One region of the Paraburkholderia largidicola genome, then DNA from elsewhere that is predicted to be linked to it. Evidence: predicted binding sites of a transcription regulator. Region 1 holds the regulator's gene; the other holds the start of a gene.
What was found. The regulator FliA, encoded in region 1, starts transcription of late flagellar genes. The targets are predictions, from matches to a motif close to CTAAAGTTTNNNNNNNNNNNGCCGNTA.

Region 1 (16,063 bases):
TGTCGACCTGCTGCTTGCCGCCCAGCGAGTCATAGACGGGCACCGACGTCGAGTAGGTGTACGTCGCGCTGTTGTTCGGGTCGAAAGCGAGCGGCGTCGGCGTGACCGTTACCGCGTCGCCCGTGGCCGGCGTGCCGGCAAGCGTGATCGTTTCGCCGTTGCCGAGCTTGATCGGCGAGTTGGCGGAGTACGTGCCCGTTACGCTCGAGCCGTCGCTGCCCGTCACCGTGTAGGCCGTCGGGCTGGTGAAGGTGACCGTGTACGTGTTGGCGTTCGTGCCCTGCGTTCCGTCCGTGATCGACACGCCGTTGTTCGTCAACGTGCCCGTGTTGGTCCCGGCGAAGGTCGCGGTAGGCGTGCCCAGCGCGAGCTTGTCCTGCGCGTTCAGGTTCAGGCCAGCCGTGATGCCCTTGGTGGCCGTCGGCGGAATATTGGCCGTCGGCACCTGCAGCGGCACCGTGCCCGCCGTGTTGACGACGCCGTTCGCGTTCGCCGCGTAGCCCATCAGCTTCAGGCCGTCGGCGTTGACGATGTAGCCGTTCTTGTCGAGCTGGAACACGCCGTTGCGCGAGTATGTCACCGAGCCGTTGTTCGACATCTGGAAGAAGCCGTTGCCGTTGATGGCGACGTGCAGCGCGATGTCGTCGTTCGTGATCGTGCCTTGCGAGAAGTTCTGCTCGACTTCCGACATGCGCGTGCCAATGCCGATCTGGTTGTTGACGGCCGTGGCGACCGAGTTCGCGTACATGTCCGCGAACTGCGCCGCACCTTGCTTGAAGCCGACGGTATTCGCGTTGGCGATGTTGTTGCCGATGACGTCGAGGTCGCTCGATGCGCCTGCCAGTCCGCTCAATCCTTGCTGGTAACCCATGACGGTCTCCGTATCTGCTGAAGCTGAATGCGTTTAGATGATGGCGGCGACCGACGTCAGGCCGACCGTCTTGCCGTTAGAGAGGACGAGGCCCGGCGTGCCGTCCGGCTGCTTGATGACGCCCTGCACCGTGGCCGCCGACAGCGTGGCCGGCGAAGCCGTGCCGTTTGCCGTCGTGCTGCTCGCGGTGAACGTGTAGGTGCCGTCGGGCAGCGCGTTGCCGGCCGTGTCGACGGGCGTCCAGCCGATCGGAATCGTGCCTGCCGACTGCTTGCCGAGGTCGATCGTGTTGACGATCTGGCCGGCCGAGTTCTTGACCGTGACCTGCACGTCCGTCGCGTCGTTCGCGAGCGTGACGCCGAAGCCCGTTGCCTTGCCCGATGCCACCGAGAAACTGTCGCCCGGGGCGAGCACCGTGGCGCTGATGAGGCTCGCGGCCTGGGTCTGCTGGTTCGTCGTCAGTTGCGTGGCGAGCGACGTCAGCGACGTGTTCAGCTGCGCGATACCCGTCACCGTATTGATCTGGGCCAACTGCGAGGTCATCTGCGAGCTGTCCATCGGGTTGGTCGGGTCCTGGTTCTTCATCTGCGCGATGAGCAGCTGCAAGAACGTGTTCTGCAGGTCGCTGCCCGACGTCGCGCTGGACGACGAGCTCGATGACGACGACGCACTGCTCGTGCCGTTCATCGTATCGAGCAACGTCTGCGAAACAGTCGCGCCGTTGTTGCCGATTGTGGATTGCGTAGTCAAGGAAACTCTCCTCAGGTTCCGATCGTGAGCGTCTTCAGCATCAGCTGTTTCGCGGTGTTGAGCGTTTCGACGTTGGCCTGGTAAGAGCGCGAGGCCGAAATCATGTTGACCATTTCCTGCACCGGGTCGACGTTCGGCATCTGGACGTAACCGTTTGCGTCAGCGGCCGGGTTGCCCGGGTCGTAGGACGTCTTCATGGGCGTCGGGTCGTCGATGACGCCCGTCACCTGCACGCCGCCGACCTGCTGGCCCGAGCCCGTGCGCGCGCCGCCGATCGGATTGACGGCGAACACGACCTGCTTCGCCTTGTACGGCTTGCCGTCCGGGCCCGTCGTACTGTCGGCGTTCGCGAGGTTCGACGCAGTCACGTTCAGGCGTTGTGCTTGCGCGGACATCGCCGAACCGGCGACGTTGAAAATGTTCATCAGGGATGGCATGGCTTTCGACCTCTCTTGCCGGCGCACCGGCGTCTAATCCCGTAGCGTTGTTGGTTTTTAGCGTTGATCCAGCGCGCTGCCCTCTATATGGAAGGCGGCGCCATGTCGTTAACCGTTCGACGTGATCGCCGACAGCATCGACTTGATCTGTTGCGACAGCACCGTCATGCCGGACTCGAAGTGCAGCGAGTTGTCGGCGAACTGCACGCGCTCGGCGTCGAGATCGACCGTGTTGCCGTCGAGCGAAGGCTGCGACGGAATGCGGTAGCCCACCTTGCCGAAGTCGTCGGCCGGACCGCCTGTCGGAATGAGGCGCGCCTTGCCCGTCATGTGGCCCGGCTCCGTCGCGGCCATCGACATGCCTTGCGACACACCCGCCGGCTGCGTCATCGCGAGCGGCGCGTTGTTCGAGGCGCCCGCCGTCGAGCCGCCGCTTTTCTTCAGCGCGCCCGCGAGCGACGAAGCGAAGTCGACATCGCGCGCCTTGTAGCCAGGCGTATCGGAGTTCGCGATATTCGACGACAGCAGTTCCTGCCGATAGGCGCGCACATCGAGCGCCTGGCGGCCAAAGGCAAATTCGGCATCGAGTTTGTCCAGCATTGGGTTCTCCGTGGAACGGTCCGTGGCTTCCCGTTTCGCGCCGACGATTCGCCTTGTTCGGTAAGAAGCGTTTCGACTGCGTTGGCCGGGATGGCCTTTTTGCATGTGGTGAATTGTGCGGGCGGTGCGCAAGTCTTAATCGGACGAATAGCCGGGGAAGGACGCCTCTATTCACCGTTTGCACGGGAGGCGCGATCTCTAGAATGCGATTCGTACCTATGCATCAATGAAGGAGTCAGACCATGCCCTTGCCCGTCACCGCTTCACGCGATGCTCGCCGTCCGGGCGCGCGTGCTGCCCGGACGCTGTCGGCGATGGCGCTGGTCAGCGCTTGCGCGGCCGCATCCATTGCGCATGCGCAAGAGAACAACGGACCGATCGTCATTGCCGGACCCGGCGAGAAGAACCCCGCCGATCTGCAGGCACTGGCGGAGCGGATCAACACGCCTGCGCCCGCCGCAGCACCGCGCGCGAGTGTGCCGGCGCCGATGGTTGCGCCTGCAACGCTCGCCGCGAATCCTCGCGACGAGGCGGACCGTTTCGCGAAAGCCGCGCATGCGGATGGCGCGATCGTGATTCCGGGCGCGGGTGAGACGTCGGCGCAGCAAGGTGTTGCCGCCGCGCCTGCCAACAGGATTGTGAATGCGGGTGCGCCGGGCATGATGCGCGTCAGCCTGCAACCGGCATCGCGTCAGGTGATGCCCGTCGTGGTCGCGCCGGCTCAGGCCGCAGCGCGACCGACGGCGGGTGTTCAGCCGATTGCGGTGAATCCCGCTACCGGCACTGCCGCAGCGGCGCAGTTGCGCGCCGCGGCCGCGGTGCCGCCTGCTGCCGCGCAGACTCAGGCTCAGGCTCAGGCCGCCGCGCAACCGGCGGCGCCCGTACCGGCCGGACAGCAGGACGGCGAAGCGATCCGCCGCGCCGCGCTTGCGTATTTGCAACAGCAGTCGGCGGGATTGCCGGGCAAGGTCGACATCACCGTCGCGACGGTGTTTCCGCGCGGCCTTGCCGCGTGCACGACGCTCGAACCGTTCCTGCCGACGGGCGCGCGCGTCTGGGGCCGCACGACGGTCGGCGTGCGCTGCTCGGGCGAGCATCCGTGGACGCTGTATCTGCAGGCCAAGGTGTCGATCCACGCGACCTACTTTCTCGCTTCGCGCTCGATTGCGCCGGGCGAGCTGCTGTCCGCCGCCGACCTCATCGCCCGCGATGGCGACCTGACGCTGCTGCCGCAAGCCGTCATCACCGATCCGGCGCAGGCTGTCGGTTCGGTGTCGCTGATGCGGGTGTCGGCGGGGCTGCCGCTGCGCCGGGACATGCTGAAGAGCGCGGACTCGGTGACGATCGGTCAATCGGTGAAGGTGGTAGCGCAGGGTGACGGTTTTGCGATTTCGTCGGAAGGCAGCGCGATGAACAACGCGTCGCCGGGCCAGCCGGTGCGGGTGAAGACGGCGAATGGGCAGATCATCCAGGGCATCGTGAAGGACGGCGGAACCGTCGTGATCCAGCTCTGACGGGTGTTACCGGTGGTTACAACTTGAAAAACGTGTCGGATCGATTGACCTAAAGTTCGATGGGTGAATGCCGTTAATTCATTCAAATCGTTCAGGAAGCCAATCGTGAAAGTTGATTCCACTACCCATTCAGGCCTGCAGACGTTGAAAGACGGGCTGCAGCGCACGCAGCAAGGCGACGCCGCCACGACGGGCGGCGCAGGTACGTCGACGGCCACGGGCGCGTCGGGCGACGCCAATGTGAATCTGTCGGGGCTGTCGTCGCATTTGCACAGCCTCGCGAGCGCCGGTTCGTCGGATATCGACACGGCGCATGTCGAGTCGATCAAGCAGGCGATCAAAAACGGTACGTTGACGATCGACTCCGGCAAGATCGCCGATGGCGTGCTGGCGACGGCGCGCGACCTGTTGCAGAAGAAGAGCCAGTCGTCCGGCAACTGATGGACGCACCGATGGACGGTGCGGCGTGTGCCGGGCGGTATTTGTGACAAATCCGGTTTGCGTGTTGCGCGAGCCGGTGCCTAGCGAGTTGCTTTGTGATGAAAGACGCCCTGCTTGCCACCGTCATCGACGAATATTCCGCTGTGGAGCTGTTTGCTTCTGTCCTCGCTGCCGAGGAGAGGGCGCTGACCACGGTGCATCCCATCGACACGCTGCCGCCCATCGTCGAAAAGAAGATGGAGCTGGTGGAGCGGCTCTCCACGCTGGAGAAGGCGCGAGATTCGCAACTCGCTGAGTTGGGGTATCCGGCGGGATGGAAGGGGATGGAGCTGGCTGTTGCTGCTGATTCTCGTCTGGCGACGCAGTGGTCTTTGTTGCAGAAGGCTGTTGAGCGGGCTCGGCGGTTCAATACGACCAATGGTGCTTTGATTCGTACTCGCATGGAGTACAACCGGCGGGCGCTCGCCGCTCTGAACGTGGCTGTTGGGCCCGAGCGAGGCGCGTTGTATGGGCCCGATGGGCGGGTTCCAGCGTTTGGAATGTGAGTTTTTTTGAAGGGGTTCTCCCCCTTCTTTATCCCCGTTTTTTTTGGTTTTTACTTGGCCGGTGCTCGTTGAGAGTATCGGCTTTTTGGTTTTTGGTTTTGGTTTTTGCTTGTCTGCGACGCTGGGTGGTTTGCTGTGCGTTTGCGCTGGCATCCGCGATTTGCTTCTGGTTCGCAAGCGTTGCCCCTGTGCGGGGCGGCACCTACTTTTCTTTGCCGCCGCAAAGAAAAGTAGGCAAAAGAAAGCGGCTCACACCGCCAGCCCGTGTTCCTATTCACGGGCCCCCAACGTCCCCATCCCTCACACGGCAGTGCCCCAGTCAGTGCTCGTTGCCAACGCTTCGAATAAGCGCCTCACCCGCTTCAAACATCCGTAGTCGGGCCAGCGGCAGCGTACGGTATGCGCCGCCCAGGTGGCAAACTGTGTGTAGGCCGTAGTACTCCACACGCCTCACTTCGGACCGAAAGCGCACACGCTCCACCATGTAAGAGCGCCAAGCTATATGACGCGACAACCTACACACAGTTTGCCACCTGGGCGGCCGTGGACTATCTGGCACGGCGTGCTGTATTGCGGGAGCGTGAAGCGGGTGAGGCGCACTGCAAGAGCGCTGGCAACGAACGTGGATCACGTGGTTGTCGTGTGAAGTGTAAGAACCTGTGGAGGCCCTCAGGCAAATACAAGAACTGGCGGTGTGAGCCGCTTTCTTTTGCCTACTTTTCTTTGCGGCGGCAAAGAAAAGTAGGTGCCGCCCCGCACAGGGGCGACGCTTGAAGCACGCTAACAAATCGTGGATGCCAGCGAAAAGGCCAAAAAAACCACCCAGCGCCGCAGACAACCCAAAAAACAAAAGCCGACCTATAAAAGATCGGCTCTCGAAGAAGAAAAAGAGGAAGCAAAAAAACCAGCAGCCCGCAGGGCAAAAATCAAAAGCGCATTAGCTAGTTTCGGCAGAAGCCCATGCCTGCTCGCGCAAGCGAGTCCTAAGCCGTGCAACGGCCTGCGAATGCAACTGACAAACCCGCGACTCGCTGACCTCCATCACCGCGCCGATCTCCCGCAAATTCAGCCCACGCTCGTAATAGAGAGACATCAAAAGCTTCTCCCGCTCGGGCAACCGGTCAATCGCCTCAACCAAAGCCCCGCGCAGCGACTCATCCAGCAATGCCGACAACGGATCAGAATGATCAACGCAGTACCGATCCAGAAACGGCTCATCATCGGCCGATCGATCGAAGTCTTCGTAATAGATCAACTGACTGCCGTGCAGATCCTGCAACATCGACTGATACTCATCGAGCGGCATCTTCAGATGCTCAGCAATCTCCGTCTCGCTCGCCGAGCGCCCGAGCGACTGCTCAACCTGATGCACGGCCGATTCGACCTCGCGCGACGTCCGCCGCAAGCTCCGCGGCAACCAGTCGTTACTGCGCAGCTCGTCGAGCATCGCGCCGCGAATCCGCTGGCTCGCGTACGTCTCGAACTGCGCGCCCTGGTCTTCCTTGTAGCGGCTCGCCGCGTCCAGCAGACCAATCATGCCCGCCTGAATCAGATCGTCGAGATCGACGCTTGCCGGCATCTTCGCCACGAGCTGCAAACCGAGACGGCGCACCAGCGGTGCGTACTTCGTCAGAACCTCGGCTTGCGAAATTTTTCCTTGAGCGTTGTACATCGTGCTCCCCTTGTCCTTGCCTTCACGCGTGCTGCGCTGACGGTTGATCGGCGAATTGCGCCGCTGTTACGGTCGTCGGCGGCACGCCATGCGTCCGTGACGAAATCGCTGGCCGCATCGGCCAGTACTGCAGTTCGGCTGCGATATGACGGAAATCACGCGCAGCAGGTGCCGATGGGAAAGCATCGACGACACAACGCGACAACTCCATGGCTCGCGCCATCAAAGGATCGGCTGCAACGCAGCCGGCATCTTCAAGCGACACAGCGAGATAACGCCCCGCCACGCCCGCCAGGTTCTCAAACGCGGTATGCGCATCGGCCACGCTCTGCACGTGATTCACGAGCACGCGGAACTGCGCGATCGCATGCGCGAAGTGCAGGCGCTTCATGCACGCATACGCATCGGTGATCGCCTGCGCCGCAACGCGCGTCACCACCATCACGTCGTGCGACTGCATCGCGAGCGCCGACAGCGAGCCTTCTCGGTCCACCTGCGCATCGATCAGCACCACATCTGCCGGTCCGCTCAGCACCACGCTCATCTGCTCGCGCGTGCAGCTGTCGCGATTGCCGCGCGACGCATTGAGCACCGCGAAGCCCAGCGAATGCCGTCCGGCCGCTTCGTCGAGCGTCATCTCGCCGCGCATCACGGCAGCGACATTGCCCACGTTGCGCACGCCGCCCAGCATGGCGCTCACCGAACGCTCGCCAAGACTTTCGTCGATGACGAGCACATCCTTGCCTTGCTCGGCGAGCGCCGCGGCGAGGTTCACCACCGTCGTCGTCACGCCTACGCCGTGCGAGCCACCTGCGACCGCTATGACCCGCGAGCCGGAGCGCGCAAGCAAACGCCGCAGTCCTTCAGCCTGGTCCAGCACGAATTTATCCAAAGCGAACCTCGTGCAGATCGGCGGTCGAACGGGCCGACAGGGCCGACAGCAGCGCCGGCACGTCCTCGTCCTGCGGGACGAAAGGCGAGTTCTCGCGCGGAATGCAGAAGGCGCTCTTGATGAGGAATTTCTTCGTCGCGACGTACAGGTTCTCCGGCACCTTCTGTCCCGTCGACACGTAGTGCACGGGCAGCTTGTAGCGGATCACCGTATCGAGCACGCTGCCCAGGTTGGTCGCTTCGTCGAGCTTGGTCAGGATGCAGCCGGCGAGCGGCTGCTGGTCCGGCGCGTTCTGATAGGCCTGCACGACTTCGTTCAGCGTGTCGCCGTGGCTCGTCGCGTTCAGCAGCAGCAGGCGCTGCACAGGCTGACCGGCGCGGCACAGCATCGCGATCTGATCCGAAACCAGACGGTCGCGCTGGCTCATGCCGATCGTGTCGATCAGCACGATATGTTTGTTGCGCAGTTCCGAGAGCGCCAGTTGCAGGTCGGCGCTGTCCTTCACGGCATGCACCGACACGCCCAGAATCTTGCCGAAGATGCGCAGTTGCTCGTGACCGCCGATCCGGTAGCTGTCGGTGGTGAGCAGCGCGACCTTGCTGGCGCCGAAGCGCATCACGCAGCGCGCGGCGAGCTTGGCCGTGGTCGTGGTCTTGCCGACGCCCGTCGGGCCCATCAGCGCGAACACGCCGCCGCGCTCCATCAGCGCGTCTTCGTTTTCCATCACGGGCACATTCGATTCGAGCACCGTCCTGACCCACTCCATGCCCTCGTCCATCCCTTCGACTTCGGGCAGGTTGTCGATCACCATCTTCACCAGCTGCGCCGAGAAGCCGGCGGCGAACAGATGTCGCGTCAACGCTGCATGCGTCGGGCTGCGGCGCTGGCGATCGGCCCACACGAGGCCCGCGAACTGCTCTTCCATCATGCCGCGCATGGAAGTGAGCTCCTGCATCACGGTCTCGTTGACCATCTGCTCGATGCGCGACTTGATCGATTCCGTCAGCGCGGCGGCCTGCTTCGGCGTCATGTCGGCGGCGGCGGCGTTCTTGCGCCCGTCGCGCGCCGTGTTGATGTCGCCTGCGCCGTCGGCCATCGTCGGAGGGTTGTTCTTCTGCGCGGCGCGGCGCGCGGCGAGTTGCGCGGCTTCGCGAGCCCAGTCGGGCTTTGCTTCTTCGTTGCCTGCATCGACGGGCGTGCCCAGGCCGCGTGCCATCGCAGCGGCGGGCGTCATCGTCGGATTGGCTGCGTGGACCACGTCCTTCGTCGCGATGCGGCGTGCGTGATCGATCAGCCAGGGGTTCGTTTCGGCCATCGTGCGCTGACGGGCCGGTGCTTCGGGCATCGCGGGCGCGGTGGCTTTCGCCGATGCGGCGGGCGTTTCGCTGCGCAGGTCGACGCGCACGTCGTCGCTTGGGCGCGCTGCGGCTGCCGGGCTTTCGACTGCCGCGCTTTCGGCGGATGCTGCTTGCGGGCCGGCCTTTTCTTCGCTGACCGCGGGCATGCGTTCCGTGCCGGCTTCGGGGCTTGCGCCGAACACCGACGAGAACACGTCGGGCATGCCGCTCGCGTACGGGTTGTTGACGGGCATCGACGACGCCGAGGGCAGCAGGGGGCGTGCGGAGCCTGCTGCCGTGTTCGGGCCTGCGCCCTGGCTGGCGGCGCCTTCCTGGCTGCGCGGTGCGATGGCGCTCAGATCGCGGTCGGCGACGGCGACGATTTCGACGCTGCCATCCTCGTTGGTACGGTTCGACAGCACGACTGCATCGGAGCCCAATGCCTCGCGGACGAGACGCAGCGCGTCACGACTCGTTGCACCGACAAATTTGCGAATGTTCAAGCTGTTCTCCGATGAGCTGCCCGGTCCGGCGACATACCGATTCCCGATGAGATGAATTATTGCGGGAGACGTCTATTGGCTATCGGGCAATAAAGAAGGTGAAACGCTGGCAATTCGGGCAATGGGGAGGGTTTGCCGGTTCCCGGTTTGGGTTTTGGTTGTGTGCCTTTTGCGGCACGGGCATACCGGGGAGTGTTTTTTTGTTGCTGCGCGAGCTGCGTGGTCTGCTTGTGGTTTCGCTGGCATCCGCGGTTTGTTAGCGTGCTTCAGGCGTCGCCCCTGTGCGGGGCGGCACCTACTTTTCTTTGCCGCCGCAAAGAAAAGTAGGCAAAAGAAAGCGGCTCACACCGCCAGCTCTTGTTCTTGTCCACGGGCACCCAACGCCCCCACGCTTCACACGGCAGTGCCCTGGCCGGTGCCAGTCGCCAACGCTTTGAATGAACGCTTCACCCGCTTCAGACACCCGCACAACGGCCAGCGGCAGCGAATGGTATGTGCCGCCCAGGTGGCAAACTGTGTGTAGGTTGTCGCGTCGCAGACGGGAGCGCTCTTTCGGGGTGGGACGCGTGTGCTACCGGTCCGAAGTGAGGCGTGTGAAGCACTTGGGCTTACACACAGTTTGCCACCTGGGCGGCGGCGGACTGCCCGGCAGGGCGTGCAGCGGCGCGGGTGCATGAAGCGGGTGAGGCGTACCGAGAGAACGTTGGCAACGGGCGCGAACTGGCTTGTTGCCGTATGAAGCGTAAGAACCTTTGGGGGCCCTCAGGCAAACACTAGAACTGGCGGTGTGAGCCGCTTTCTTTTGCCTACTTTTCTTTGCGGCGGCAAAGAAAAGTAGGTGCCGCCCCGCACAGGGGCGACGCTTGAAGCACGCTAACGAACCGCGGATGCCAGCGAAACCAAACAGCAAACCACCCAGCGTCGCAGACAAACCAAAAAAACCTTACGTTCCAATCACATTAACGACCCGCACGTGCCGCGTATCCGGCACCTCAGCATAAGAAAGAACCTTCAACTGGGGCAAACTACGCCGCAAAAACCTGGCCAACATCGCCCGCAACGAATGCTGCACAAGCATCACCGGCGACAGCCCCATATTCTGCTGCCGCGTCATCGCCTTCTGCGTTTCCATCAAAAGCGTATTGGCGAGGCCCGGCTCAAGACCCGGATTCGCCCCCGTCGCAAGCGCCTGCGTCAACAGCCGCTCCAGATGCGCATCGAGTCCCATGACCTGGATATCGCCATTGCCCGGGAACCACTGCTGCGTAATCGCGCGCCCAAGCGAAAGCCGCACCGCAGCCGTCAGATCATGCGGATCGGTAATCTTGGAACCATGCTCCGACAGCGCTTCGAGAATCGTCCGCATGTCGCGAATCGGCACCCCCTCTTCCAGCAGGTTCTGCAGCACCTTCTGCAAGGTAGCAACGGGCAACATCTTCGGCACGACATCATCAACCAGCGGCGCGGCATCCTTCTGCATCCGCTCGATCAGCGCCTGCACTTCCTGGCGGCCGAGCAGTTCCGCCGCGTGCGTCACAACAAGGTGGTTCAGGTGCGTCGCGACCACCGTGCTCGAGTCCACAACCGTGTAGCCATACACCTGCGCCTGCTCCCGCAGATTCGTGTCGATCCAGATCGCCGGCAGGCCGAACGCGGGATCGGTGGTCGGGGTGCCGGGCAGCGCCGCCGTCACCTGACCAGGATTGATCGCGAGCCACTGGCCCGGATACGCCTCGCCCACCCCCACTTCGACGCCCTTCAGTGCAATCCGGTAGCCGTTCGGCCGCAGTTCCAGGTTGTCACGGATATGAATGACAGGCGGCAGGAAACCGATTTCCTGCGCGAACTTCTTGCGGATGTTCTTGATGCGCTTGAGCAGTTCGCCGTCCGAGTTCTTGTCGACGAGCGGAATCAACCGATAACCAACCTCGAGCCCCAGCGCGTCGATCATCGTCACGTCGTCCCAGCTGGCTTCCGAGCCTTCCGCCGGCGTGAGCGCCTGCGGCGCCACTTCGGCCAGCGCCGTCGACGTCTTGCTCTGCGTCGCGCGCTTCTTCATCACGCGGGCAAGCTGGATCGCGCCGCCGCCCAGCAGCAGAAACGCAAAGTGCGGCATGCCGGGGATCAGCCCCATCAGCACGAGGATCGAGCCCGTGATCATCAGCACGCGCGGATTCGTGAAGAGCTGGCCCGTCAACTGCGTGCCGATGTCTTCGTCGGTCGCGACGCGCGACACGATCACGCCCGCCGCCGTCGAAATCACCAGCGACGGAATCTGCGCGACGAGGCCGTCACCGATGGTCAGCAGCGTATAGGTCTTGCCCGCGTCGGCGAAGTCCATGCCGTGCTGCACGACGCCCACGATCAGCCCGCCGATGATGTTGATCACCATGATCAGCAGGCCGGCGATCGCATCGCCGCGCACGAACTTGCTCGCGCCGTCCATCGAGCCGTAGAACTCGGCTTCCTGCCCGACTTCCAGACGGCGCTTGCGCGCCTGGTCTTCGTTGATCATGCCGGCGTTCAGGTCGGCGTCGATCGACATCTGCTTGCCGGGCATCGCATCCAGCGTGAAACGCGCGGACACTTCCGCGATACGCCCCGCGCCCTTCGTGATCACCATGAAGTTGATCACCATGAGGATCACGAACACGACGATACCGACCGCGAAGTTGCCGCCCACGAGGAAGTGGCCGAACGCCTTGATCACCGCACCCGCCGCGCCCGGCCCGGTGTGGCCTTCGAGCAGCACGATACGCGTCGACGCGACGTTCAGCGACAGGCGCAGCAAGGTCGAGAACAGCAGCACACTCGGGAAGGCCGCGAAATCGAGCGGCTTCATGGTGTACATGCTGACGAGCAGCACCATGATCGACAGTGCGATGTTGAACGTGAACAGCAGATCCAGCAGGAACGGCGGCAACGGCAGGATCATCATGCCGAGGATCATGCAGATCAGCAGCGGGCCCGCCAGTGCCCGCAAGTTCGTGCCGCTCAGCGCGTCCGGCCGTCGTGAAAGGAAACCTGCGCGGGCGTTCATGCTGATACTCCATTACTTTGATTGTCGCCGCCGAGCGAATCGGCAGCTTCCTGGTCGGCGTCGTCGTCCGACACGCCGCCCTTGTCCAGTTCCGGCGGCACTTCGAGATCCGTCGGCGCGACAGGCGCGACGCCGCCGTCTTCCTTGAAGCGGCGCAGCTGATAGACCCACGCGAGCACTTCCGCGACGGCGCCGTACAGCGCGCCCGGAATCTCGCGATTCAGTTCGACGTTGTGATACAGCGCCCGCGCGAGCGGCGGCGCTTCGAGCAGCGGCACGTTGTTCTCGACGGCCAGTTCGCGGATGCGCGCGGCCACCAGGTTCACGCCCTTCGCGACCACCTTCGGCGCACCCATTTCGCCGTCCGTGTATTGCAGCGCGACCGCGAAGTGCGTCGGGTTGGTCACCACGACGTCCGCCTTCGGCACGTTCGCCATCATCCGGCGCCGCGCCATCGCGCGTTGCTGCGAACGCAGGCGCGCCTTCACGTGCGGATCGCCTTCGCTTTCGCGGTGCTCGCGCTTCACTTCTTCCTTGGTCATGCGCAGCTTCTTGTGGAAGCTCCACAGCTGATACGGCACGTCGAGCGCCGCGATCACGAACATGCCCGCGACCGTCATCGCGCAGCACACGGCCACCAGATGCCCGGCATTCGACAGCGCGATGTGCAGCGGCTGCGTCGCGAGCGCGAGCATGTCGTCGCGCCGGTGCCAGATCGCCGTCGCAGCGATCACCCCGACCACGAGGATCTTCGCCATCGACATGCCGAGCTGGATCACGCCGTTGATCGAAAAGACGCGGCCAAGTCCGGTGATGGGGTTCAGGCGCCCGAAATTCGGCGCGAGCGATTTGGTCGACAGCAGCCAGCCGCCGAGCGCCATCGGCGCGAGCAGCGCGGCGAGGCCCGTCAGCACGAGCAGCGGCGCCAGTACGAGGCCGCCCTCGCGCGCCACGGAGCCGGCATTCGTCAGCGCGCGCTTCGTGTCGAAGACCGTCTCGTGGTTGAAGGTGAAGGCCGTACGCAGCATCGTCTGCACGTGCTCGCCGATCATGCCGGACATGCCCCACGCGCCGAGAAACCCGGCCGCGACGAGCGCGAACGTCGCCAGCTCCCGCGAACGCGCAACCTGCCCTTCCTCCCGCGCCTTATCCAGGCGCCGGGGAGTGGCTGATTCGGTTTTTTCGAGGTCGCTATCCTCTGCCAATGCGCTCTCCAGCTGGGCTGGGCACCATGCCCTTTTTCAGTGAGAGCGATTATTCCTGCAGACGTCGAGCGGCGATTGGCGGATAAGGGCGGGGAAACCGGGGTATTTCAACCGATGGGCGGCGCAAGGGCGCGCCGCCGGGTTCGCGGGCAGGCGTCGCGCGCGGCGGCCCGCCCGGAAGCGGGCCGCCCGCGCCGTCATCAAAACCCGGCCGGGAAACGGCGGCGTCAGAACGCAACGAATGGCGCCGCGCCACCCGTCGCGCGCTTGTCGATCCCGTAATACACATAGCGCCCAAAGAAGAACGGCAACCCGAGGTCGAACGCGCTCAGCGAGCCGATCTGCCCCCGAGATCGTTGAACGCGTAGTTGTTGGCGTTGCTGAGCAGCGTCTGCGCGTTCGCGATGTTGATCGTCAGCGCCCCCGTCGCGCCGTTTGCGCCGACGAGGTTCACGGTGCGCGACTGCGTCGAGCCTGGGCAATAGAACGACGCCAGGTTGCCGCCGCACATCGCCAGCGAGTTGTCCGTGAAGAAATAGCCGTTCGAGCCCGAATCCATGAACGTGCGGATCGTCGTGCCGTTGAACGTGCTGTTGACGAGGTCACCGGATGCATCCGTCGTATAGGTCGTGCTGGATGCATTGCCGTTGTTCGACTGCGTGCCGATGCCGAATACGACGGTTCCCGTCGCCGTCGCCGCGCCGCTCGACGAAATCGGCGCCATCTGCACGATCACGCCGTTATTGTCGACGGGGAAGTTCGGGATCGGGTTAGCGACCTGTTTCGCGGTCTCGGCCAGCGTGCGCGTGCAGTTCGTTCCGTTCGGGCATGCGTAATAGTTGCTGAACTGCGCGACATTGGCCTGGACCGAGCAGGCCACGCCGCAATCGACGGGCGCCACGCCGAGCCCAAGAATGCCGTTCGCGCCGAGCGCACTGGCCGAGTTTTCGTTGGCGCCGTTCACGCAGCCGCTTGCCGGAATAGTCGAGTCGGGCATGTCGCCGATGACCTGGATCGGGATGTTGCTCGCCACCTCGCCGCTGATCTTTACGGTCGCAGTGCGCGTCGTGCCCCATGTGAAGCCGTCCGCGAAGTGCGTGCATTCGGCGAGCTGGCCGCCTGCCGTCGCCTGCTGGATGGGCAGCGAGTTCGCAATCGAGCCGAGCGCCGAGTTGACGACGCGCAAGCCGAACGAGCCGGTGTCGAGCAGCACGTTGTCGACCGTTGCGCAGTTTGTCGTCGAATTCGGCGCGCAGACCGTCACGCTGACGGTCGGTATGTTGATGATGCCCGCCACGCCCCGCGCGACGGTCACACCCACCGTGTTGGCCGCATTCGCGGCGATCGGTTGCTGGTTGGGGCCGCTATTGTTGTTGCTGTTGTTCGACGAAGACGACGAATCGCCGCCCCCGCCGCCGCAGCCCGCGACCAATGCCGTCATCGCGACGACGGACACGGCGAGCACGGCCTTCACGACGTTGACGCATGCTTCGATCTTCAACGCAAATCGCATGATGGATCTCCCGTCGTCACTGGATGTCGGTGCCGTTCACGCCGGCGGGCAATGCCTGCGGCAGATAGGCCTGGCCGGAGAACGCGCCCATATGGCCGCCCGAATGCACGACGAGTCCGCTGTCCTGCACGATACCCGGGCCGTGGCCGCCGCCGCGCAGCTGGCGCGCGCTGGTCACGCCTGCGACGTACTGTGGGAAATAACTACCGAGCAGGTCGGACAGATTGGGCATTTGTGGCCCGCTCCATGCAAGGCCGAACACGCTGCCTGCCGACGAGATGTATTCGCGGATCACCGTGCCGTTGCCGAGCGTCATTTGCCGCACGGAGTAGGAGGCCGATGCGCTGGTTGAAGAGGTGGAAGTGGTAGCGCCCGAACTGGCCGACGACGCGCTGCGCATCACGGCAGTGCCATTCGACGAGGGCGCGGCAATGGTGCGCGTGGTTTCGCTCGATCCGGCGGGCGGCGTCATTGGATCTCCACCTAGCGCGGCGTGCGCGGGTAGGGGAATGAGCACGGCGGACAGCGAACAGCAGAATCCCAGAGCTGAAGCAAACACAGCACGGCTGAAGCGGATCGACATGGTTGTGTGCCTCCCACAATCGTCAGCGGACAATCGCCCGCAATTCGCGGGCCCGGCTTGTTGATTCAGGGAGCAAAGCAGCATGGCGCGTGCAGACGCGCGTTATGCGTATTGGGGCCGCGGTTGTGGCGCGCGGCCGTCTCCCTTGGGGGTAGTATGC
Region 2 (16,063 bases), on a different replicon from region 1:
TTGCGCTATACAGCGCTTCGTCGGCGTCACGCGCCAGTTGCTCGATGGTCGCGTCGCTTGCGGCCATGCACGCGACACCGATACTGCATGTATAGCCAGGCAGCGTCGCGTCGTCTTTCTGCGCAATGCGCTGACGGATACGCTCCGCGTGGTCCCTCGCCTCATCGGGACGCACGCGCGGCAGCAGCACGGCGAACTCCTCGCCGCCCCAGCGCGCGACGTGGCCCGGCGCCGGCAACATCTCTGCGACGCGCTTCGCGAAGTCGATCAGGATGCGATCGCCTGTTGCATGCCCATATGTGTCGTTCACCCGTTTGAAGTGATCGAGATCGATCAGCAGCAGCGACAGCAATCCGCCCGTGCGCATCGTCTTCTCGCGTTCCTGCTGATGCGCGCTCAGAAATGCGCGACGATTCAGCAGTCCCGTCAGCGGGTCCATGAACGACTGCTGTTCGAGGTGGTTGCGCAGCCGGTCCATCGCGACGAACAGCAAGCCAACCGTCACCGTCAGCGACATCAACGCGCCCGTAATCAGATAGATCTTCTGGATGAGGTCGGGAGCAAACAGGCCGGTGCTCGCCCACGCGGGCACGAACATCGACATGCCGCGCGCCGCCGTCGCGACGGTCTGCACCAGTTGCATCGAGCCGACGAAGATCGCCGTATTGCTGCCTTTGCCGAACCGCAGCATCGTGAAACTGTTCAAACCAAACGTCACCGTGAGAATGGCCGACATGCACAGCGTGCGTCCCGCCACAGAGGGATGCACCCACGTCATCCAGCTCATCGCGATCACGCCGATCACGAGCAGCAACGCCACGAAGCGGCGCGAAGGACGCAAGCCAAAAAACAGCTGGCTGCCGATCAGCCATAGCCCCGTGCCGAGTATCAGGCCGACGTTGGCGACGACAATCGAAAGCCAGTCGCCGATGCTGCCGCGCAACGCAAGCAGCATCGCCGACATCGACACGACCAGCGCACCCCACGCCCAATGCCCGACACCGCGAATGTTTGCCGGAAACCCGCGCCCCAGCGAAAACATGACGAGCGCCATCAAGCCTGGCATGACTGACGACATCAGAATGACGGTGCGAAGATCGAAGGCTGGCATACGGCTCCGGAGGCGGGCTCGCGATATGAAACTCATCCGTTTCACGTGCGCTGGCGAGAGAACCTCGCAATATACCTCAGCCCGCGCCTCAGTTAGTCCAGCAGTTTCAGCACGGTCTGCGGCATCGAGTTGGCTTGCGCCAGCACCGAGATGCCTGCCTGCTGCAGCACTTGCGCCTTCGACAGATTCGCCGTTTCGGTCGCGAAGTCCGCGTCGGTGATTTGCGAACGCGCGGAACTCATGTTCGTGGCTTGCGTGTTCGTCGTCGAGATGGCAGCCTGGAACGTGTTCTGCGTTGCGCCGAGCGTGGCCTGGAAGGTGTTGACGCTCGTGAGAACGCTGTCGATCGTGCTCATCGCGGCCTGCGCGCCCGATGCCGACGAAACCGACAGGCCGCTGATGCCGAGGCTGCTTGCATCCCATTTCTGCGAGCCGAAGTCGGCCGAGATCTGCTGGTTGTCGAATGCGCCGATCTGGAAGTTGATCGTACCAACGCCGTTCAGAACGGACTGGCCGTTGAAGGTGGTCTGTTGCGCGACGCGCGTGATTTCCGTCAGGCGGGTCGTCACTTCCGACTGCAGGTTCGCCAGCGCGTTCGAGTCGAGCGAGCCGTCGCCCGCTTCCACTGCGAGCTGGCGAATACGCTGCAGGTTACTGACGATCGATTGCAGCGCGCCGTTCGTCGTCTGCACCATCGAAATGCCGTTGTTCGCATTCGCCGCCCCTTGTGTCAGTGCATTGATCGACGCCGTTTGCGTCGTCGAAATCGCGAGACCGGCCGCATCGTCGGCTGCCGTATTCACGCGCTTGCCCGACGACAGACGGCTGATCGCCTGCGAGAGCGCGCTTTGCGAGCCCGACAGGTTGTTCTGCGCCGTCAGCGACATGATGTTGGTGTTGATGTTCAGCATTCGCTTCCTCGTTACTCAATAACTGCCATTAAAGACCTTCGCATCGCCGATGCATAAATGCGTGCATTCGTGGCGTTGCTTCTTTTCTAACGGTTCGATAAGGCCGAAATTAAGGGCGCAAAGCCTTTCATTCATGTCGTTTATGCTTACTTCAACTTTCTTACCGGATATTTTTAAAAGACATAAAAAAAACCCGCATGCCGAATGACGCATGCGGGCTTTGTCAGATGCAATACATCAGAACTTGTGGCGAATACCCACAATCGCGATCTCTTGCGTGCTCGTGCCGTTATAGCCGTACGAACCGATCGATGCCTGCGCCGCCTGCGTCGTGCCATCGGAGAGACGCTGCGTGCCGTTGGCGTGCTGATACGCTGCGACGGCGTAGAGGTCGGTGCGCTTCGACAGGTTGTAGTCCGCGCCCAGGCTGACCTGATGGTAATGCGCCGACGTATCGCCCGATGCAGCCGTATACGCGTAGCCCACGCCAGCGATCAAAGCAGGCGTTGCCTGGTACGCGACGAATGCCTTGCCGCTGTTGTACTTCTCGGTCGTCGAGAAGTTCGAGCTCGCGTCGGCCTTCAGTTGCGTGTTGCTGTACGACGCGCCCAGCGTCACCGAGCCGAGTACGTACTGGCCGCCCAGTTGCGCGATGCTGACCGATTTCGCGCTCACGTAACCGTCGTTGATGTGACTGTCGAAGATCGAGTCCGTCGTGCTGCTCGCCCAGCTGGTGCGCCCGCCCGTCGCGGAGTTGTTCGTTGCGCGCAGATAGCCTGCCGCCAGCGACAAACCGCCGACCGAGTACGTCGCCGCGCCGCTATACGTGTAGCCTTGTCCCGTCTGGCCAGCCACGCCGCTGAACGCATACAGGCCTTCGAACTGGAAGCCCGCGTAGTTCGGCGAGACATACTTGACGGCGTTCGACACGCGCGCGCTGTTGTCGTTGTTGTCGACGTCGCCCGGCGTCGCGAACGTGGAGCCGAAGTAGTTGTCGGCAGTGACGGCCTGCACCGTATCCGTAATCGGATCGTACTGACGGCCCAGCGTGACGGTGCCCCACTTGTCGCCCTCGAAGCCCACGTAAGCCTGGCGGCCGAACAGGCGCGAGCCCTGGCCCATCTTGCCCGTGCCGACGTCGAAGCCGCTTTCCAGTGCGAAGATCGTCTTCAGGCCGCCGCCGAGGTCTTCACTGCCCTTCAGGCCCCAGCGGTCGCCGCTGAGGTTGCCGTTGATCATGCCCGTCAGGTTGTTGTTCGAATCGGCGTTGTGCACGTAGCCGATGCCCGCATCGATGAGCCCGTAGAGCGTGACGCTGTTCTGTGCATGAGCCGCGATCGTCATCGAACTCAACGTGAATGCAACAGCCGCAATTGCAGTTCTTTTCATCTGTTCCTCTATCACTCGTTAAAAATGTATTGCGACCGCGAGAATACAGGCGCTTAAAAATAGATAAATTACTTGTTGGTTATATGCAACTGGTTAGCTATCCTGCCTTTTACAAAGTAAAAAAGGCCATGTGAATACACATAGCCGAAGCCCGGAATCATTATTCATCTGCGTGGAAAGAGAGAATATGAAGCGATTTCCAGACAGGCGCCAATCTAGGTGACGTGATTTTTGAAGTCAACGCGTGCAAGTCGATGACGCGTTTCCCAATCTTTCTTTCTTGCTGCGGGTAGTCGGATTGATTTCGCTGAACCAGCGTGTTGGCGGCTGCAGCGCGAGGGATGTTCAAGCGATGCCTTCGGCAGCATGCGCGAAAGCGTTGCGATGTCCGACAAGCCAGTCCGACCTATCCCGTTAATTCGTCCGACGCAAGGACGCAAGCGCTTCACAGCCGCCGCGGCTCGCAGGCTAAACCCGGCCTTTCGTTGTAGGACAACGTATAATGGAGATAAATCTCGAAAATCCCCAGGAGCGTTACATGGCCGCGTCTGCAGCACCAGGTTCGACCCCACGGCGGGTACGCGGGAGCCTCGCTGACCAGGTCGTCGCTTATGTCAACGAGCAGGTTGCCTCGCACGCGCTCAAGCCCGGCGATCAACTGCCGACGGAAACAACGCTGATGTCCTTGCTCGGTGTCAGCCGCACCGTCGTACGTGAAGCCATTTCGCGTCTGCAGGCCAATAGCGTGATCGAAACGCGCCACGGAATCGGCAGTTTCGTTCTGGAACCGCGCCGCGAGCCGCTTGGTCTTGACATGGTCCCTGCCACCACATTGAACGACGTGCTGTCAGTGCTGGAACTGCGCATCAGCCTCGAGACGGAATGCGCGGGGCTTGCCGCGCAGCGCGCGAGCGAACGCGATATCGCGAAGATTCGCTCGGCGCTCGATGCCGTCGAAGAAACGACCCGCGCCGGCGGCGACAGTACGGCCGCCGATCTGCGCTTTCATATTTCGATTGCGAACGCGACAGGCAACCGCTATTTCGTCGACATTCTCACGCAATTGGGGACGGCGCTGATTCCACGGCATCGCGTGGATTCGGCGGGGCTCGCGCAAAGCGATCCCAACGCCTATATGGCGCGAGTCAATCTCGAACACGAAAACATTCTCGATGCGATCGCGCGCAAAGACCCTGACGGTGCGCGCGCGGCGATGCGCATGCATCTGTCGAGCAGCCGCGAACGACTGCGCCGCGCCAGCGCGCAGGCGGAAGAAGCCGCGTCGACACGCGCGCTTTAAAGCACTGCATCGAATCAACGGGAAAGCGGCCAGCATGGCCGCTTTTTTCATTACAACGCCATTCGCGTCAGACGATCACGCGTTGACGATCTCCCCATCGCGACGACGCCAGAGTCCGAGTGGATTGCCGTCAGCCAGCGCATCGGGCAGCAGTTCTACCGGAAAATCCTGATAACACACAGGACGCAGAAAACGGTCGATCGACGTCGAACCGACCGACGTCACGCGGCTGTCGGCCGTTGCCGGGAACGGCCCGCCGTGCACCATCGCGTGACACACTTCGACGCCCGTCGGGAAACCGTTGACGAGCAGACGTCCCGCCTTGCGTTCCAGAATCGGCACCAGTTTCTTCGCGAGTTGCACATCGTCGCGATCCATTGCAATCGTGGCCGTCAGTTGCCCCGCGAAGTGCTCGGCGACTGCGAGCAACTCCCGCTCGTCCTTGCACCGCACGATCGTCGATGCGGGACCGAACACCTCGTCTTCCAGTTCGGCTTTTTTCAGAAAGACGGCGGCTTCGGTGACGAACAGTGCCGCGCGCGCCTGGGTCGGCCCTGTCGATTCGAGACCGTGCGCAACCGGCTCGACGCCTTCGATTGCAGCGAGTCTCGCCTCGCCCTCCTGATACGCGGCATGAATGCCCGACGTGAGCATCGTCTGCGCAGGCTTCTGATCGAGCGCCTGCGCCGCAGCTTGTGTGAATGCGCGCAATTCGGGGCCGTCGATACCGATCACCAGCCCAGGATTCGTGCAGAACTGCCCCGCGCCGAGCGCGAGCGAATCGACGAATCCCCGCGCGATCGTCCCGGCGCGCGCAGCCAGTGCAACGGGTAACAGAAACACGGGATTGATGCTGCTCATTTCCGCGTAGACGGGAATCGGCTCGGGACGATTCGCCGCGACCTTCATCAGCGACGTGCCGCCCGCGCGCGAACCCGTGAAGCCAACCGCCTTGATGGCCGGATGCGCGACGAGTGCCTCGCCGACCGTGCTGCCCGCCCCGACGATCATCGAGAACACGCCTTCGGGCAGGTTCATGTCTGCCGCCACGCGCTGAATGACGCGCCCGACCATCTCCGATGTCCCGAGATGAGCACGATGCGCCTTGACGACGACCGGACATCCGGCGGCCAGCGCTGCCGCCGTGTCGCCGCCCGCCACCGAGAACGCAAGCGGAAAATTGCTTGCGCCGAACACGGCCACCGGCCCAACGGGAATCTTCTGCATGCGCAGATCCGGGCGCGGCAAGGGCTTGCGCTCGGGCAACGGCGAATCGAGCGTCGCCGCGAGCCATTGGCCCGCGCGCACTTCATTGGCGAACAGCTTCAATTGCCCCGTCGTCCGTGCGCGCTCGCCTTCCAGCCGCGCCTTCGGCAGCCCGGATTCGGCGTGCGCGCGTTCGATCAACGCATCGCCGAGCGCCGTGATGCCGTCCGCGATCCGCTCGAGAAACTCGGCCCGCAGCGAAAGCGGAAGATGCCGGTAGGTGTCGAAAGCCTGCGGCGCCAGTTCGCAGGCACGCGAGACGTCTTCGACCGTACCGCTGCCGAATACAGGTGTGTCGATCTCCTCGCCCGTCGATGGATTGAATGCGCGCAGCGCCCTGTCCGCGCCATGAACCGCCTGCCGTCCGATCAGCATGTCACCCGTCAATTGCACGATGTCTCTTCTCCATTTGGCTGGTTTAACATCGGTCATCGTACAACATACGCCGACGCTGACGCAATGACCACCTTCACCGGCGCGGCGCTTGCCACAAGCTTTCAGGGTTTACCATTCTTTCTCGCGGTCAACTGACAACGTATCTTGTGTTCAGACGTCCTATGACATACCATAGTTCGCAAGACGTACTTTGCCGGGCGGGCAGCGCCCGTCCCAGGAGATCGAGATGGCTTCGTCGTCACCGTATCAACCGTTACCGAACGGCTTTCGCGCCGCCGTCAAAAACCGCGAGCGCCTGATCGGCTGCTGGGCGTCGCTGGCCAGCCCGATCACGACCGAACTGCTCGGCACCGTGGGCTTCGACTGGATCCTGCTCGACGCCGAGCACGCGCCCAATGACGAACTCACGCTGATACCGCAACTGATGGCCCTGAAAGACAGCCGCTCGGCACCCATCGTGCGGCCGCCGTCCAACGACAACGTCATCATCAAGCGCATGCTCGACGCGGGCTTCTTCAACTTCCTGATCCCGTTCGTCGACAGCGCAGACGATGCGCGCCGCGCCGTGGCCGCGACCCGCTACCCGCCGCACGGCATTCGCGGCGTGTCGGTGGGCCAGCGCGGAAATCGATATGGTGCGGTGACGGACTATCTGCAGGTGGTCAACGACAACATCTGCGTCATCGTGCAGATCGAGAGCCGCGCGGCCGTCGCTGCAATCGACGAGATTCTCGCGGTCGATGGCGTCGACGGTGTTTTCATCGGCCCTTCCGACCTCGCCGCCGCGCATGGCCAACTGGGCAACGCCGGTCACGCCGATGTTCAGCAGGCCATCGCCCATGTCTTCGACCGCGCGAAAGCCGCGGGCAAGCCGTCCGGCATCCTCGCGCACGTGCAGCAGGACGCCGAGCGCTATCTCGGCATGGGTGCCACACTGGTCTCCGTGTGCGCCGACATGGGCCTGTTGCGCAGCGGCGCGCTCAATGTCCGCCAGCACTTCATGCCGGCCTGATCGGCCTGAACTCACGGCCGTCACCTCACATCACATTATCGGGAGTAGCGAATGCAAACAGCAGGCTTCATCGGACTCGGCATCATGGGCAAGCCCATGGCAGCTAATCTCCGCAAGAACGGCGTCGATCTCACGGCCTTCACGCGCAGCGGCGTGCCCGACGAACTGACGCAAGCGGGCGTGACGGCATCCGCTAGCCCCGCGGATGTCGCGGCGAAAGCGGACGTGATCTTCATCATGGTGCCGGACACGCCGGACGTCGAGCGCGTGCTGTTCGGCGAGAACGGCGTCGCGAGCAAGCTGCACCAGGGGCAGATCGTCGTCGACATGAGCTCGATCTCGCCCATCGCCACGCGCGACTTCGCGGCACGCGTGCGCGAGAAAGGCGCGGACTATCTCGACGCGCCCGTATCGGGCGGCGAGGTCGGCGCGAAGGCCGCTTCGCTGACCATCATGGTCGGCGGCGCGCAAGCCACGTTCGACAAGGTCAAGCCGCTGTTCGACATGATGGGCAAGAACGTGTCGCTGATCGGCGAAGTGGGCGCGGGCCAGATCTGCAAGGTGGCGAACCAGGTGATCGTCGCCGCGACGATCGAGGCCGTTGGCGAAGCGCTGCTGCTGGCATCGAAGGCCGGCGTCGACGCGGAGAAAGTGCGCAAGGCATTGATGGGCGGCTTCGCTTCGTCGCGCATTCTCGAAGTGCACGGCGAGCGCATGACCAAGCGCACGTTCGATCCAGGCTTCCGCATCGAACTGCATCAGAAAGACTTGAACCTCGCGCTATCCACGGCGCAAGCGCTCGGCGTTTCGCTGCCGAACACGGCCACCTGCCAGGCGCTGTTCAATGCCTGTGCGGCGCACGGCGGCAAGGCGTGGGACCACTCGGGCATGGTGCGCGCGCTTGAATATCTCGCCGACCACGAAATCGGGCAACAGCAGACATGACGTTTTTTGCAATCGTCTCGAACGCGGAGGATGGCGATCTCGCCGTATTCCGCGTCGATGGATCGACGGGCGGCATCGAACCCGTCGCGCGCCATCCGGCCGGCGACACCGTGATGCCGCTCGCTCTCTCGGCCGATGGCCGCGTGCTGCATGCCGCCACCCGCGGCGCGCAACGGAGCATCGTCACGTATTCGGTCGATCCGCACACGGGCGGTCTCACGCATCTGCGTACCGCGTCGATCGAGCCGAGTCTTGCGTATCTGTCGCTGACGCCGTCGGACGACTGGTTGCTCGGCGCGTCGTACGGCGAGTCGTCCGTGAGCCTGTATCCCGCCAGCCCATTGGACAGTACTGAAATCAGGCCGCGCCAGGTGGTCGAAGGCTTCGTGCATGCGCACGCAGTGATCGCGTCGGCGGATGGCCGCTTCGCGTATGCGACGTCGCTTGGCTCCGACACGGTGTTCTGTTTTTCGATCGTCCGCGAGGCGAACGACGCAGCGCTCGAACTCGTGCAGAAGGTGCCCGTGGAAGCAGGCTTCGGTCCGCGTCATCTGCGCTTGTCGCCGGATGAAAAAACGCTGTATGTATCGAGCGAATTTCGCGCGACCGTCGCCGTGTTTTCGCGCGATGACGAAACGGGCGCGTTGTCGGCCCGCAGCGTGTCGCCGCGCGCCCCGTCGCTCGCGCATCTGAACGACGGCTGCTTGCGCACTGCGCAAATCGACGCGGCGACAGCCGCGACGCTCGTCTGGGGCGCCGATATCCAGCTGACACCCGATGGCCGCTTCGTCTACGTCGCCGAGCGCACGTCGAGCCGTCTGATCGCCTACCGCGCGACCCGCGAAGGCTCGCTCGAATACGCCGGATTCACCGATACGGAAGCGCAACCGCGCGGCTTCAGGATCGACCCGTCGGGCCGCTTCCTCGTCGCGTGCGGCGAGAGGTCCGCGCAGGTCGTCGTGTACGCGATCGACGCCGACTCAGGTGCCCTCTCCGCCGTCTCGCGCTGCGAAGGCGGACGCGGCGCGAACTGGGTCGAGATCGTCATGCAGACGTAGCGGTTCACGCATGACGCGGCAGCGCGCGAACCTCTTTCATTGAATTCCACAGGCCCATCACAGGCCACTTTTGGGACCCAACCCCAGGACCGACTCACATGTCTACGATTACCCAAGGCGCCCCAACCGTCACCGAATTGCGCGTCGTCCCCGTTGCCGGCCGCGACAGCATGCTGATGAACCTGAGCGGCGCGCACGGCCCGTTCTTCACGCGCAACATCGTGATTCTGCGCGACAGCGCGGGCAACACCGGCGTGGGCGAAGTGCCGGGCGGCGAGAACATCCGCAAGACGATCGACGATGCGCGTCCGTTCGTAGTCGGTCAGTCGATCGGGAATCTGCAGGCGGTGCTCAACAAGGTGCGCAAGCAGTTTGCCGATCGCGACGCGGGCGGCCGCGGCTTGCAGACCTTCGATCTGCGCACCACGATCCACGCCGTGACGGCGCTCGAAGCGGCCTTCCTCGACCTGCTCGGCCAGCACCTGGGCGTGCCTGTCGCGGCGTTGCTCGGCGAAGGCCAGCAGCGCGACGAAGTCGAAATGCTCGGCTATCTGTTCTACATCGGCGACCGAAAGAAGACGGACCTGCCGTACGCGAGCGGCGCCGAAGGACGCGACGACTGGGAGCGTCTGCGCACGGAAGAAGCGCTGACGCCGGAAACCGTCGTGCGTCTGGCCGAAGCCGCGCAGGCGCGTTACGGCTTCAACGATTTCAAGCTCAAGGGCGGCGTGCTCGCGGGCGATGCCGAAATCGAAGCGGTGACGGCACTCGCCGAACGCTTCCCTGAAGCGCGCGTGACGCTCGATCCGAACGGCGCCTGGTCGCTTGCCGAGGCGATCCGCCTGTGCCGCGACCAGCACGACGTGCTCGCATACGCGGAAGATCCGTGCGGCGCGGAAAACGGCTACTCGGGCCGCGAAGTGATGGCGGAGTTCCGCCGCGCGACGGGCCTGCCGACGGCCACCAACATGATTGCCACCGACTGGCGCCAGATGGGCCACGCCATCCAGTTGCAATCGGTCGACATTCCGCTTGCCGACCCGCACTTCTGGACGATGCAGGGCTCGGTGCGCGTCGCGCAGATGTGCAACGACTGGGGCCTCACGTGGGGCTCGCATTCGAACAATCACTTCGACGTTTCGCTCGCGATGTTCACGCATGTCGCGGCAGCGGCGCCGGGCAAGATCACCGCAATCGACACGCACTGGATCTGGCAGGACGGCCAGTATCTGACGCGCGATCCGCTGCAGATCGTCGGCGGCAAGGTGAAGGTGCCGACCAGGCCGGGCCTTGGCGTCGAACTCGACATGGACGCGCTCGAAAAGGCACACGCGCTGTATCAGCAGCACGGACTCGGCGCGCGCGACGATGGCGTCGCGATGCAGTACCTGATCCCGAACTGGAAGTTCGACAACAAGCGCCCTTGCCTCGTTCGCTGATTCTTCTGGCGACTGGAACCATTCCGGAACGACGCGGCCTGCGTGGCCGCCACTCCTTCAACACTGACTGACACACCCAAGCGAACTCAAACATGACCACGCCACAAGAACTCAAAGCGATCGTATCCGAAGGCCTTCTGTCGTTCCCCGTCACCGATTTCGACCGCAACGGCGACTTTCGTCCCGACACGTATGCCGCGCGCCTGGAGTGGCTTGCACCGTATGGCGCGACTGCGCTCTTCGCTGCGGGCGGCACGGGCGAGTTCTTCTCGCTGACGAAGTCGGAGTATTCGAATGTGATACGCACTGCGACGGAGACCTGCAAGGGCAAGGTACCGATTCTGGCGGGCGCGGGCGGCCCGACGCGTGTCGCGATCGAATATGCGCAGGAAGCGGAGCGCAATGGCGCGCAAGGTGTGCTGCTGATGCCGCACTATCTGACAGAGGCGTCGCAGGAAGGGATCGCCGCGCACGTCGAGCAGGTGTGCAAGGCGGTGAAGAACATGGGCGTGATCGTGTATAACCGTGCCAATTCGAAGCTCGGTGCTGATTCGCTGGAGCGGCTCGCGGACAAGTGTCCGAACCTGATCGGGTTCAAGGATGGCGTGGGCGATATCGAGAGCATGGTGACCATTCGGCGTCGCATGGGCGATCGGTTCTCTTATCTTGGTGGTCTGCCGACGGCTGAAGTTTATGCCGCTGCTTATAAGGCACTGGGCGTGCCCGTTTATTCTTCTGCTGTGTTTAATTTCATTCCTAAGACGGCGATGGAGTTTTATCGCGCGATTGCTGCGGATGATCATGTCACTACGGGCAAGTTGCTGGATGAGTTCTTTTTGCCTTATCTGGCGATTCGGAATCGGCGGCAAGGTTATGCGGTGAGTATCGTTAAGGCTGGGGCCAAGCTCGTTGGTCATGATGCTGGGCCGGTGCGGGCGCCTCTCATCGATCTGAATGAAGACGAGCTCGCGCAGCTCGATGTGCTTATCAAGAAGCTTGGAGCGCAGTAGGTTTTTTTTCGTCTGCGACGCTGGGGGGATTTGCCTTTTTGCGGTGGTGCCAGTGCTGGTTGGTTTGCTTATTCTTTCGCTGGCATCCGCGTTATGACTTACCCCTTCACGCGTTGCCCCTGTGCGGGGCGGCACCTACTTTTCTTTGCCGCCGCAAAGAAAAGTAGGCAAAAGAAAACGGCTCACACCGCCAGTTCTTGTGTTTGCCTGAGGGCCCCCACAGGTTCTTACGCTTCACACGGCAACGTTCCTGTTCGCGTTCGTTGCCAGCGCTCTTGCAGTGCGCCTCACCCGCGTCACACACCGGCACTACAGCACGCCGCGCCAGACAGTCCGCCGCCGCCCAGGTGGCAAACTGTGTGTAGGTCGTAGTACCTCATACGCCTCGCTCCGGACCGCCTGCGCACGCGTCCCACGTTGTCAGAGCGCCAAGCTACACGACGCGACAACCTACACACAGTTTGCCACCTGGGCTGCAGAAACCATTCGCTGCCGCGAGCCCTTGTGTGGGTGTCTGAAGCGGGTGAGGCATGTGTTCGAAGCGTTAGCAACGAGCGCCGACAGAGATGTTGCCGTGTGAAGCGTAAGAACCTGTGGGGGCCCTCAGGCAGGAACAAGCACTGGCGGTGTGAGCCGCTTTCTTTTGCCTACTTTTCTTTGCGGCGGCAAAGAAAAGTAGGTGCCGCCCCGCACAGGGGCAACGCGTGAAGCACCGATAACAAAACGCGGATGCCAGCGAAAAACCGAAAACACCCCCAGCGTCGCAGACAAGAAAAAAGCCTCGCGCTACACCACAACATTCACCGGCGCGCCAGCAACAAACCTCGCGATGTTATCCATCAACTGATCCGCCAGCGCCTGCTGCGCCTCATCCGATGCCCACGCCACATGCGGCGTGACAATGACGTTGGGCCGCTTCGCGATATGCATCAGCGGATTATCATCGGCAGGCGGCTCGCCAGACAGCACATCGAACCCAATCCCGCTGATCAACCCTTCATCGAGCGCGCGCACCAGCGCATCCTCATCGACCAGCACACCGCGGGCGGTATTAATAATGAGCGGCTTGCGCCGCATAGCGCGAAACTCCGCCATCGAGAGCATGCCCCGCGTCTGCGGCGTCAACGGACTATGAATCGTGATGATGTCACTCGTCGCAAGCACTTCATCCCACGGCGTATAAAGCGGACCCAGCCCCTCGCGGCCCTTATGCGCCGCAAACAGCGCCCGCATCCCAAACGCCTTGCCGATCTCGGCAACCCGCTGCCCAAGCACGCCTTCGCCAATGATCCCGAGCGTCATGCCGCCGAGATCATGTATCGCATGATTGAAGAAACAGAACTGCCCGGACTTCTGCCATTCGCCATTCAACACGTCGTCGCGATACGCGATCAGATTGCGCCGCAACGCGAGCATCAATGCGAAAGTATGCTCCGGCACGGTGTTCACCGCGTAGCCGCGAATGTTCGACACGTGGATGCCGTGCTTCTCGCACGCATCCTTGTCGACGCAGTCGGTCCCTGTCGCGGCGACGGCCACGAGTTTCAGCGACGGCAAGCGGGCGAGCGTATCGGCCGTGAGCGGCACCTTGTTCGTGATGGCGATGGTCGCGCCTTCCAGACGCGAGGCGACCTGGTCCGCCTGGGTATGGTCGTACTCGATGAACTCGTGTTCGAATGACGGCCGCGTGAGCCGGATTTGTGGCGCGAGTGTCGCGCGGTCGAGAAAGACGATCTTCTGCATGCTGGTTCCTGTTGATGTCTGATCGGTCAGAAATGACGCCTGACTTCCGCGACGATATGCGCGGGCGTAATGCCGAAGTGCTCGTACAACGCTTCTGCCGGACCCGACGCGCCAAATCCCGTCATGCCGACAAAGCCGCTGCGCTCGCCGAGATAGCGGTCCCAGCCGAATCGCACGGCCGCCTCGACGCCGACGCGCACCGTGTCCACGCCTAGCACCGCGCGGCGATACGCGTGGTCCTGTTCGTCGAACAGTTCCCAGCAGGGCAACGAGACGACGGCAGTCGGAATGCCTTCCTGTTGCAGGCGTTCGCGCGCCGCAACCGCCAGCGCGACTTCCGAACCCGTCGCGAGCAAGGTGACAGCGCGCTTGCCGCCTTCGGCTTCAGCGAGCACGTAGCCGCCGAGTGCGCACAGGTTGTCCGCGCTCAAACGCGTGCGCACGAGCGGCAAGGTCTGTCGGGCGAACACCATCGTGCTCGGGCCGCTGCGATGCTCGTACGCGAGCGCCCAGCATTCGGCGGCTTCGACGGCATCGGCGGGACGGAACACGCGCATGTTCGGCATGGCGCGCAACGAGGCGAGTATCTCCACCGGCTGGTGCGTCGGCCCGTTCTTGCCGACGCCAATCGAATCGTGGCTGAACACGAATTTCACGGGCAAACCCATCAGCGCAGCCATCCGCATCGCGGGACGCTCGTAGTCGGCGAACGCGAGATAGGTGACGGCCAGCGGAATCACGCCGCCGTGCGCGGCCATGCCGTTCGCCATCGAGCCCATCACGTGCTCGCGCACGCCGCAATGCACGTATGCGCCGCTGCGATCTTCGGCGGTGAAGGCGTGCAGGCTGCGCTTGTGGCTCGTCGGCGCTTCGAGGTCCGCGCAACCGACCATGCGCTCGGGCAGTTGCGCGAGCAGATCGTTGATCTCGGCGGAAATCATGATGCCCGCCTGGCCTTCGCCTTTTTCGATGACCTGCTTCTTGTAGTCGTCCAGCACGCGCTGCCAGCCTTCGGGCAGGCGGCCCGCCTGGATGCGCTCGAACTCGTCGCGTGCGTCATCGGGCAACGCGGCAAGACGTTCGTGCCACGCGAGGTATTCGCGTTCGCTGCGTCGGCCTGCTGCGCGCCATTCGTCGAGCACGTCGCGCGGAATCTCGAACGATGCGTGCGGCCAGTCCAGTTCGTTGCGCGCCGCGTTGGCATCGGCTTCGAACAGCTTGCCGCTGTGACCGCCGCGTTGTCCTTGCAGACGCGCGATGCCGCGCGCGATCACCGTGCGGCAGGCGAGCATCGACGGGCGCGGATCGCACTTCGCTTCTGCGAGTGCGGTGGCGAGCGCGTCGAGATCGTGGCCGTCGACTTCGATCACATGCCAGCCGGCGACGCGAAAACGTTCGCTCACGTCTTCGCTGATCGACAGCGTGGTACTGCCGTCGTCGGTGATGCGGTTGTCGTCCCAGCAGAGGATCAGCTTGCCGAGCTTCAGATGCCCGGCAAGCGAAATCATTTCCTGACCGACGCCTTCCTGCAGGCAGCCATCGCCGACGAACGCATAGGTGTGATGGTTGACGATTGCATCGCCGAATTTCGCGTTCAGATACGCTTCGGCGACGGCCATGCCGAACGCGTTCGCGATGCCTTGCCCGAGCGGCCCGGTCGTGACTTCGATGCCGGCGGCCGTATTGAACTCGGGATGCCCCTCGCAATGCGAGCCCATGTCGCGGAACGAGCGGATCTGATCGATGCCGAACTGCGCGTAACCCGTCAGATGCAGCAGCGCATAGAGCAGCATCGAGCCATGTCCGTTCGACAAAACGAAGCGGTCGCGGTCGGGCCATTGCGGATCGGCGGGATTGAACTTCAGGTGCTGCGTGAACAGGGCCGTCGCGATCTCGGCCATGCCGAGCGGCACGCCCTGATGGCCTTCGCCGGCGCGCACGATGGCGTCGATGGCCAGAAAGCGGATCGCGTTGGCAAGCGGTCGCGTTTCGACCGACGGCATGAGTGCGGACATGACTTCTCCTTGCCGCTGCGCGCATCGCGCGGCGGCTATCGCAGGTTGGACAGAGTGAAAAAGAAGCGCGCTGCGTTCTGCTAGGGACGCAGCGCAATGCGTCAGTGCAGGAACCCGATCGAGATCCACGGCACGGCGGCGACGACGATCAGACCGACGATCAGCGCGGCGATATAGCCGACGATCGGCTTCATGCCCTCGTCGGGATGAATGCGGCTCACCGCGCACGCCGAGTAGTAACCGACGCCGAACGGCGGCGCGAACAGGCCCACGCCCATCGACAGAATCACGACCATCGCGTAGTGCACGTCGTGAATGCCCATTTGCCGCGCGATGGGGAACATCAGCGGGCCGAACAGCACGATCGCGGGGATGCCTTCGAGCACGCTGCCGAGCACGATGAACACCAGCATCGACGCGGCCATGAACATCGCGGCGCCGCCGGGCAAGCCGCCCAGCGTCTGCGCG

Region 2: PPGU16_RS35425 (flagellin domain-containing protein) is a predicted target of FliA. The motif match lies at 2,110-2,136, and genes of this name have one in related genera.

The regions. Positions count from the first base shown of each region.
Region 1 covers NZ_AP023174.1:3,556,259-3,572,321, forward strand. The annotation lists gene PPGU16_RS15860 (flagellar hook protein FlgE) at 1-871, opposite strand, end outside; gene PPGU16_RS15865 (flagellar hook assembly protein FlgD) at 905-1,621, opposite strand; gene flgC (flagellar basal body rod protein FlgC) at 1,633-2,058, opposite strand; gene PPGU16_RS15875 (flagellar basal body rod protein FlgB) at 2,167-2,658, opposite strand; gene flgA (flagellar basal body P-ring formation chaperone FlgA) at 2,901-4,172, shown strand; gene flgM (flagellar biosynthesis anti-sigma factor FlgM) at 4,278-4,613, shown strand; gene PPGU16_RS15890 (flagella synthesis protein FlgN) at 4,712-5,158, shown strand; gene PPGU16_RS15895 (RNA polymerase sigma factor FliA) at 6,096-6,830, opposite strand; gene PPGU16_RS15900 (nucleotide-binding protein) at 6,853-7,722, opposite strand; gene flhF (flagellar biosynthesis GTPase FlhF) at 7,715-9,562, opposite strand; gene flhA (flagellar biosynthesis protein FlhA) at 10,506-12,602, opposite strand; gene flhB (flagellar biosynthesis protein FlhB) at 12,599-13,807, opposite strand; partial or broken gene PPGU16_RS15920 (DUF3443 domain-containing protein) at 14,035-15,320, opposite strand; gene PPGU16_RS15925 (DUF2844 domain-containing protein) at 15,337-15,903, opposite strand.
Region 2 covers NZ_AP023176.1:1,497,376-1,513,438, forward strand. The annotation lists gene PPGU16_RS35420 (GGDEF domain-containing protein) at 1-1,111, opposite strand, end outside; gene PPGU16_RS35425 (flagellin domain-containing protein) at 1,204-2,022, opposite strand; gene PPGU16_RS35430 (porin) at 2,260-3,411, opposite strand; gene PPGU16_RS35435 (FadR/GntR family transcriptional regulator) at 3,950-4,711, shown strand; gene PPGU16_RS35440 (aldehyde dehydrogenase (NADP(+))) at 4,787-6,370, opposite strand; gene garL (2-dehydro-3-deoxyglucarate aldolase) at 6,600-7,385, shown strand; gene PPGU16_RS35450 (2-hydroxy-3-oxopropionate reductase) at 7,437-8,330, shown strand; gene PPGU16_RS35455 (lactonase family protein) at 8,327-9,388, shown strand; gene gudD (glucarate dehydratase) at 9,487-10,827, shown strand; gene kdgD (5-dehydro-4-deoxyglucarate dehydratase) at 10,920-11,837, shown strand; gene PPGU16_RS35470 (D-2-hydroxyacid dehydrogenase) at 12,624-13,580, opposite strand; gene tkt (transketolase) at 13,607-15,583, opposite strand; gene PPGU16_RS35480 (TRAP transporter large permease) at 15,697-16,063, opposite strand, start outside.